One region of the Hominiventricola sp. genome, then DNA from elsewhere that is predicted to be linked to it. Evidence: predicted binding sites of a transcription regulator. Region 1 holds the regulator's gene; each other region holds the start of a gene.
The links. Region 1 encodes Rex, which represses fermentation and respiration genes when NADH is low (regulators of the CRP and FNR family bind a similar motif). Its sites were predicted from a motif close to ATTGTTAANTANTTAACAAT; they were not measured.

Region 1 (2,182 bases):
TTTGTCTCTCATGACCGTTATTTCATCAATACAGTAGCAACCAGGATTTTGGATCTGGAAAATCAGGGACTGACCAATTATATTGGAAATTATGATTATTATCTGGAAAAGAAAGAGACGATGGTGAATTTTACCGCGGCTCCTTCGAAAATGGTTTCGGCAGAAGAGACAACCGCAGATACAGATTCCAAGCTGGACTGGAAGCAGCAGAAGGAGCAGCAGGCACAGCTTCGGAAAAAACAAAACGAGCTGAAAAAAGTGGAAAGCCGCATTGAAGAGCTGGAGGACCGGGATAAAGAGATTGATGCGGAATTGGAGAAGAAAGAAATCTTCACCAATGTGGCGGAAGTGACGAAGCTTTCCAAAGAAAAAGATGCCATCCAGACGAAACTGGAAGAATTATATGAAAAATGGGAAGAGCTGTCAGAATAGTTGACAGCTTTTTCAATGGGAGCTCTCATGTACAGTGGCGCAAGTGCGTAACAAGTGTTTGACAAAGATTAGACAGGGTTTTATAATTAGTGCAGTATATAAATCGGAGGTTTTTCTGATGGAGGAAAGACAAATATCAAAGGCGGTAATCAAAAGACTGCCGCGGTATTATAGATATCTTGGTGAGATTCTGAATAATGGAGTGGAACGTATCTCATCCAGCGAATTGAGCAATAAGATGCAGGTGACTGCTTCCCAGATCCGGCAGGATTTGAATAATTTCGGAGGCTTTGGTCAGCAGGGATATGGATATAATGTACAGTATCTGTACGATGAGATTGGCAAGATTCTGGGAGTGAATAAAACACATCCTATGATCATTATCGGTGGCGGTAATTTTGGACACGCCCTGGCGAACTATGATTTTGAGAAGAACGGATTTGTAACGAAAGCCATTTTCGATGTGCGTCCGGATCTTTGTGGAACGATGGTTCGCGGCATTCCGGTGATGATGATGGACGATCTGGAAGAGTTTGTGGAGCAGGAGCAGATTGAGATTGCAGTGCTCACCCTTCCAAAGAGCAAGGTACAGGAGGCAGCGACCAGACTGGTAGCATGCGGAATTAAAGCATTGTGGAACTTTGCTCATTTGGATCTGGATGTGCCGAAGGATGTGGTTGTGGAGAATGTTCATCTGGTGGACAGCCTGATGCAGTTATCCTACCGGATCAGCAGCTATGAACGGCCTGAGAACGGAGAATAAGGAAAGATAATAGGGGGCCGCTGCAAAGGAGTACCGGTAATGGATCGGAATTCTTTTGCGGCAGGCTCTTTTTTATGGAAATAGATATGATAGAAAAAGAAATTTTGAAATTGCTTCCTGACCGCCCGAACAGATCCCATAAAGGAATGTTTGGAAAGGTGCTTTGTATTGCAGGAAGTGTGAACATGGCAGGGGCTTCCTATCTGTGCGGTTATGCGGCGCTGCGGACAGGAGCAGGACTGGTACGGATTTTTACCAGAGAAGAAAACAGAGTCATTTTACAGATGCTTCTTCCGGAGGCAATTCTGACCACCTTTTCCGCGGCGAGGGAGGCGGAGGAAAAGCTATCCGAAGCCCTTGACTGGGCGGATACGGTGGCGATAGGACCTGGCCTTGGAAAAGAAACCTGGGCGGCTGCGCTGGTACAAAAGACGCTGACGGAATTTCATGGTCCTATGGTGCTGGATGCGGATGGAATTAACCTTGCAGCGAAACATCGGGAAGGACTCTTGCAGCATGAAGGCCCACTGATTGTGACGCCTCATGTGGGAGAGTTCGGAAGGCTGATGGATCAGCCGGCAGCAGCCATTTCTGCGGATATTCCGGGGCAGGCGAAGGCCTGTGCAGAGAAATATCATTGTATCTGTGTATTAAAAGATGCACCCACGGCCGTAGCGTTTCCGGATGGAGCCTGCTGGATAAATTCCACGGGAAATAATGGCATGTCCACGGCGGGAAGCGGCGATGTACTGACTGGAATCATTGCAGGCCTTTTGGGACAGAAGGTGAAAGCAGAAGATGCGGCACGGCTGGGCGTCTGGCTTCACGGAAGAGCAGGTGATCTGGCGGCCCGCACAGAAGGAACCTATGGCTTAATGGCCCGGCATCTGATTCAGTATCTGCCGGAGGCCATGAAAGGAGAAGAGGAATGAAACATTATATGAGAGTATGTGCAGAGATCAATCTGGATGCTGTTGCATATAATTT
Region 2 (2,182 bases), 230 kb from region 1:
AGTTAGGTTCGTGGGCATCGGAGCCAAGGGTGATGATTTTGCCGCCCAGTTCTTTGTAACGGCGGATAATTTCCGGGCAGGGATTTGTTGTTCCCAGCCCATATTTAAAACCGCCGGTATTGACTTCCAGACCGATATCTTTCTTTACCAGATATTTCAGAATCGCATCCAGAATTTCCTGATACTGTGCATAATGGTAATCCCGGTTCTGATTAGGACCGTAGCGTACAACGTAATCCAGATGGCCCAACGTATCGAAGTTACAGTAAGCTTCCAGATTCTGCAGGCAGCATTCAAAATATTCCATATAACCTTCCTTTTCTTCCCGGCCTTCAAAATAAGAAGGATAGTAAGGATCCTTTCCATTCACCAGATGGATGGATCCAATGACAAAGTCAAAGGGGTAGGAAAAGATCAAGTTGTGGTGACGTTTGTTTAAATAAGGCTGCAGTCCCAGCTCAATCCCAATGTTCAGATCAATTCTGTCCTGATAACGGGAACGCAGGGCGGTAAGCTGCTGGAAATACAGTTTGGGGTCAAATTCAAAACACAGACCGTCCTCCACATAGTCGTAATCCATATGATCCGTCAGGCACAGATGCGCCATATGGAGATCAAGAGCATGCTCAATTACGGACTCAGGAGAAGCGCTGGAGTCACCGGAAAAAGAAGTATGTACATGACAGTCAGATAAAATATTCAAAGGAAATTTCCTCCTGTGTAAATCATTCTTTCCCAATGATAGAGGATTATGATCATAAAGTAAAGAAAGAAAATAGAGAATCTTTTCAATTAGGTATTGATATTTTTGGACAAAGCAGTTAAAATAAGTAACGGTTGATGATCTTTTAACAATCATAGTAAGAGTTAAAGGATCAGAAATTTATCATTTTCAACTTTTAGGAGGAATTAATCATGGCAGTAAAAGTAGCTATCAATGGATTCGGACGTATTGGCCGTCTGGCATTCAGACAGATGTTTGGCGCAGAAGGATATGAGGTTGTAGCAATCAACGACCTTACTTCCCCGAAAATGCTTGCTCATCTTCTGAAATACGATTCTTCTCAGGGTAAATACGCTCTGGCTGATACCGTATCTGCAACCGAAGATTCCATCATCGTTGACGGAAAAGAGATCAAAATTTATGCAAAAGCTAACGCAGCTGAGCTTCCGTGGGGAGAGATCGGCGTAGATGTAGTTCTGGAGTGTACCGGATTCTACACCTCTAAAGAGAAAGCTTCTGCTCATATCGCTGCAGGCGCTAAGAAAGTTGTTATCTCTGCTCCGGCTGGAAACGATCTGCCGACTATCGTATACAATGTAAACCATGAGACCCTGACCAAAGAGGATACTGTTATTTCCGCAGCTTCCTGTACCACCAACTGCCTGGCACCGATGGCAAAAGCTCTGAACGATCTGGCTCCGATCGAGTCCGGTATTATGTGCACCATCCATGCTTACACTGGTGATCAGATGATCCTTGACGGACCGCAGAGAAAAGGCGATCTGAGAAGAAGCCGTGCAGGCGCAATCAACATCGTTCCGAACAGCACTGGTGCTGCAAAAGCAATCGGTCTTGTTATTCCGGAACTGAACGGCAAACTGATCGGTGCTGCTCAGCGTGTACCGACCCCGACCGGATCTACCACTCTTCTGTTCGCAGTTGTAGACAAAGCTGTAACCAAAGAAGAGATCAACGCAGCTATGAAAGCAGCAGCTACTGAGTCCTTCGGATACAACGAGGATGAGATCGTATCCAGCGATATCGTTGGTATGAGATTTGGTTCTCTGTTCGATGCTACCCAGACTATGGTTTCCCCGCTTCCGGATGGAAAGACCCAGGTAGAGGTTGTTTCTTGGTATGATAACGAGAACTCCTATGTTTCTCAGATGGTTCGTACTATCAAATATTTCGCTGAGTTAGCATAAGCCTAGCAAAACGATTTTAAGACCTCAAAAGGTCCGGTCTTCAGGACCGGACCTTTTTTTAATCCAGAAAGAAATGGAGGCATTTTCAAATGTCATTAAATAAGAAATCTATCGATGATATCAACGCAAAGGGCAAACGTGTCCTGGTTAGATGCGATTTCAACGTTCCGCTGAAAGATGGCGTGATCACAGATGAGACCCGTATCGTAGCAGCACTTCCGACCATCAAAAAGCTCATCGCTGACGGAGGAAA
Region 3 (2,182 bases), 180 kb from region 1:
CATAAAGAAACAGTTTGGTGGAGCCGGAAGCGGAAATCAATAGAGGATACCTGTCCGGTGCTGACAATGGGGAAGAGATCCAGAACAGTGCCGTTGACATAGTAAATAACGGTTCCCACCAGCTGACCGGCCTGTACTGGGGCTTCCAGCGAAGAAGGGAGTAATACGTCCATGGTAAAGGAGTCCTGATCTGACAGAAGGAGCTCCTTTTTTTCTGTCTTTACAGAGAGAAATACCTGATCAGACTGTCCGTTGGTGACTGCGATGGGATCAGGCAGAAACAGATTGGTACCTACGGATTCGGGATGAAAGTAGGTGAGGCCGTAGTTCATCAGCTTTTGGGTGTCAGACCATTTCCAGGTGCGGTTGCTGGGCCAGCCGCAGGCCAATACGACTGCGATGAGCCGCCGCCCGTCCCGTTCCAGTGCGCCTGCATAGCAGTAACCGGCCCCGTTGGTGAAACCGGTCTTTCCTGTCAATGCGCCCTCCATCATATGAAGAAACGCATTTTTATTGTTGACGGTGAAATGACGGGTACCGGAGAGATCTGAAAAAGACCAGGAAGGCTCTCTGGTGATGGCAAGAAAATCTTCCCGTTCCATGCAGGCGCGCATAATGCGGGCGAGATCTTCGGCTGTGGTGGAATGCACGCCGGATTCATCCGAAGCATCAAGACCATTAGGGGTAATAAAGTAGGTGTGATAGCAGCCAAGATCCCGCGCTTTCTGGTTCATCATGGCGGCAAAAGCTTCTACGCTTCCGCCCACATGTTCCGCAATGGCCACAGCAGAGTCGTTGTGGGATTCCAGCATAAGAGAATAACATAGGTCTTTCAGCCGGTATTGCTCGCCTTCTCTTATGTGAAGCTTTACTTCCGGCATGGATGAAGCATAAGAAGAGATGGTAACTGTATTTTCCGGATTTGCATTTTCCAGGGTGATCAGAAGCGTCATGATTTTTGTAGTGCTGGCCATGGGAAGCTGTTCGGTTCCGTTTTTTTCAAAGAGAATCCGGCCGTTATTTGCGTCCATCAGTACAGCGGAGCGGGCATAGAGATGGTCCGGTGCTTCCGCAGCAAGAGAGGGAAGCGCACAGAGAAGTAAAAGACACAGAATAAGGAAAAAAAGTCGCCTTAACACGTTCATAAACAACTCTTAAAAATGGTTTTGGTGTAATGTATGAATTTGCCGGCCTGTCTCATACAACTTTCAGTAAAAATGTGAAAAACTTGTCAATTCTGGTTTGCATTTACAAAAATGTCTTGAAAAATCCCCGTCAAATTGTTACAATTATCCTCGGCAGAAATTGGTTTAACTATAAATATATGTGGAGGACGAAAAATGAGTAGTACAGCACAGAACTTGGCAAGCAGCAGAATTGCAGCACTGCTTGACGAGAACAGTTTTGTTGAAATCGGCGCTGCAGTAACTGCACGTGCTACCGATTTTAACATGAACAACACAGACACCCCTTCTGACGGAGTTATTACCGGCTACGGTGTCATCAACGACAGTCTCGTGTATGTATACAGTCAGGATGCTTCCGTTCTTGGAGGTTCCATGGGTGAAATGCATGCAAAGAAGATTAGCAGAATCTATGATATGGCTATGAAAATGGGCGCTCCGGTCATCGGTCTTGTTGACTGCGCAGGTTTAAGACTGCAGGAAGCATCTGATGCACTGAACGCTTTTGGAGAGCTTTATATGAAACAGGCACTGGCATCCGGTGTGGTTCCGCAGATTACAGCTGTATTCGGCAACTGCGGCGGCGGAATGGCAGTAGCATCTGCTATGTCTGATTTCACTTTCATGGAGTCTAAGAAAGCAAAATTATTTGTAAACGCTCCGAACGCACTGGCAGGCAATGATGGTTCCAAATGTGATACCGCATGTGCAAAATTCCAGAGCGAGGAAGTTGGTATCGTAGACGTTGTGGCAGAAGAAGCAGAACTCATTGCTCAGATCCGTGAGCTGGTATCCATGCTCCCGGCTAACAACGAGGATGATCTTTCCTATACTGACTGCGAAGATGATCTGAACAGAGTATGTGCAGATCTGGAGGCTTCCGCAGCAGATCCGGCAATTGCACTGCCGATGATCTCTGATGACGGAGTTTTCTTTGAAACCAAAGCAGAGTACGGAAAAGATATGGTTACCGGATTTATCAAACTGAACGGAACGAC
Region 4 (2,182 bases), on a different contig from region 1:
GATGCGGTAGAGTGGGCCATGAAGGTTTGCGAGCTGGGAGCCGGAGAGATTCTGCTGACGAGCATGGACTGTGATGGAACAAAGGCAGGCTATGATATTGAACTGACCAGAACCATTGCGGAACATGTGCCGGTGCCGGTAATTGCATCGGGCGGAGCAGGCACGCTGGAGCATTTTAAGGAAGCACTGACCGATGGAAAGGCAGATGCGGCACTGGCAGCATCTCTGTTCCATTACAAAGAATTGGAAATTCGTCAGGTAAAAGAGTATTTACAAAATGCCGGACTTCCAGTACGTTTATAAAATAGTTACAAGAATCTGGAGGAAAAAATATGTCTGCCATATCCAATGACTGGCTGGAACCGTTGAGTCCGGAATTTAAAAAGCCGTATTATGCGAAATTATATAAGACTGTGAAGGAGGAGTATAGCACTCACCAAATCTTTCCGCCCGCAGATGATATTTTCAATGCATTCGCATTTACTCCATTGAAGGATGTAAAGGTTGTGATTCTGGGACAGGATCCATATCATAACAATGGACAGGCCCATGGACTTTGCTTTTCCGTGAAGCCGGATGTGGAGATTCCACCTTCGCTGGTCAATATTTATAAGGAATTACAGGATGATTGTGGATGTTATATTCCGAATAATGGCTATCTGGAAAAATGGGCCAGAGAAGGTGTTATGCTGCTGAACACAGTACTTACGGTGCGCGCGCATCAGGCTAATTCGCATCGAGGCATCGGTTGGGAAGAATTTACAGATGCGGCTATCCGGGTGCTTAATGAGCAGGACCGCCCTATCGTATTCATGCTCTGGGGAAGACCAGCACAGCTGAAAAAGTCCATGCTCAATAATCCGAAGCATCTGATTCTGGAGGCACCGCACCCAAGTCCCTTATCTGCTTACCGCGGATTTTTTGGATGTAAGCACTTCAGCAAAGCCAATGAATTTCTGAAAGCCCATGGACTAAAACCCATTGACTGGCAGATTGAAAATCGATAAACTATGAAAAACAGGAAATCAATTTGTATAGAAATATACAGGTTGATTTCTTTTTTGTATAAAAATATAACAAAAAGGCATATATAAGGCATAAAATTACTATTGATAAAAAATTAACGTTATGTTATTTTATTAACAATGAGCCGATCAGATATCGGACATTTTTTTTGCATCATGTTGTTAAATAAATAACAAGTATAGGGCAGACGAAAGGAGACCGTATGAGCAGAAAAATTACCATTATTGGGGCTGGAAGTGTAGGATCCACCATTGCATATTCTCTGTCACAGGAAGAGCTGGCATCAGAAATTGTTATGATCGACATTAACAGAGAAAAAGCAGAGGGAGAGGTTATGGACATTGAGCAGGGAACCTGCTTTAGAGAGCCGATCTCTATCATTGCAGGAGATTATCCGGATGCGAAGGATTCTGACATTGTGATCATCACTTCCGGAATCGCTAGAAAGCCGGGGCAAACCCGTATTGATCTGGCCCAGACCAATGTGAACATTCTGAAGAGCATTACACCGCAGATCGTAAAAGAGGCGCCGAATGCACTGTATGTGATTGTGAGCAACCCGGTAGATATTATGACTTATGTATTCACGAAGATTTCCGGTCTGCCTGAACGTCAGATCATTGGTTCTGGTACGATTCTTGATACGGCAAGACTTCGCTGTGGATTATCTGAAAAGCTTCAGGTGGCTCAAAAAAATATTCATGCCTATGTATTTGGTGAGCATGGCGATACTTCTTTTATTCCCTGGACAGGTGTATACGTTTCCGGCATTCATGTAGATGAGTATGTAAATGTTGCTCAGCGTATGGGAAAAGATATAAAACCGATTGATAAAGATGAAATGATCGAATATGTACGAAAATCCGGTGGTATCGTGATCGCGAAGAAGGGAGCTACCTTCTATGCGGTATCCAGATCGGTATGCCAGCTTTGCAAGACCTTACTGGCATCTTCAGAGACCGTTGTGACGGTATCTTCCATGATGCATGGCGAGTATGGCGTGGAAGACGTTTGCTTAAGTACACTGACGCTGGTTGGACCGAAGGGTATCAGCGGTAAGATTCCCATGCGAATGAACAAAGAAGAGACTGAAAAACTTCAGGCCAGTGCAGAAGCACTGAAATCTGTGATCGCACAGATCAACCTGTAAAATTAT

Region 2: the regulator Rex is predicted to act here: its motif matches at 837-856, upstream of gap (type I glyceraldehyde-3-phosphate dehydrogenase).
Region 3: the regulator Rex is predicted to act here: its motif matches at 1,217-1,236, upstream of ACZMB2_RS01415 (acyl-CoA carboxylase subunit beta).
Region 4: the regulator Rex is predicted to act here: its motif matches at 1,184-1,203, upstream of ACZMB2_RS10815 (L-lactate dehydrogenase).

Annotation. Positions count from the first base shown of each region.
Region 1 is NZ_DBLYVB010000001.1:114,638-116,819, reverse strand. Features, by position in the region: gene ACZMB2_RS00620 (ABC transporter ATP-binding protein) at 1-432, shown strand, start outside; gene ACZMB2_RS00615 (redox-sensing transcriptional repressor Rex) at 551-1,195, shown strand; gene ACZMB2_RS00610 (NAD(P)H-hydrate dehydratase) at 1,282-2,127, shown strand; gene alr (alanine racemase) at 2,124-2,182, shown strand, end outside.
Region 2 is NZ_DBLYVB010000001.1:346,931-349,112, reverse strand. Features, by position in the region: gene ACZMB2_RS01675 (histidinol-phosphatase HisJ family protein) at 1-703, opposite strand, end outside; gene gap (type I glyceraldehyde-3-phosphate dehydrogenase) at 916-1,929, shown strand; gene ACZMB2_RS01665 (phosphoglycerate kinase) at 2,019-2,182, shown strand, end outside.
Region 3 is NZ_DBLYVB010000001.1:298,653-300,834, reverse strand. Features, by position in the region: gene ACZMB2_RS01420 (D-alanyl-D-alanine carboxypeptidase family protein) at 1-1,145, opposite strand, end outside; gene ACZMB2_RS01415 (acyl-CoA carboxylase subunit beta) at 1,341-2,182, shown strand, end outside.
Region 4 is NZ_DBLYVB010000018.1:9,679-11,860, forward strand. Features, by position in the region: gene hisF (imidazole glycerol phosphate synthase subunit HisF) at 1-303, shown strand, start outside; gene ung (uracil-DNA glycosylase) at 333-1,007, shown strand; gene ACZMB2_RS10815 (L-lactate dehydrogenase) at 1,229-2,176, shown strand.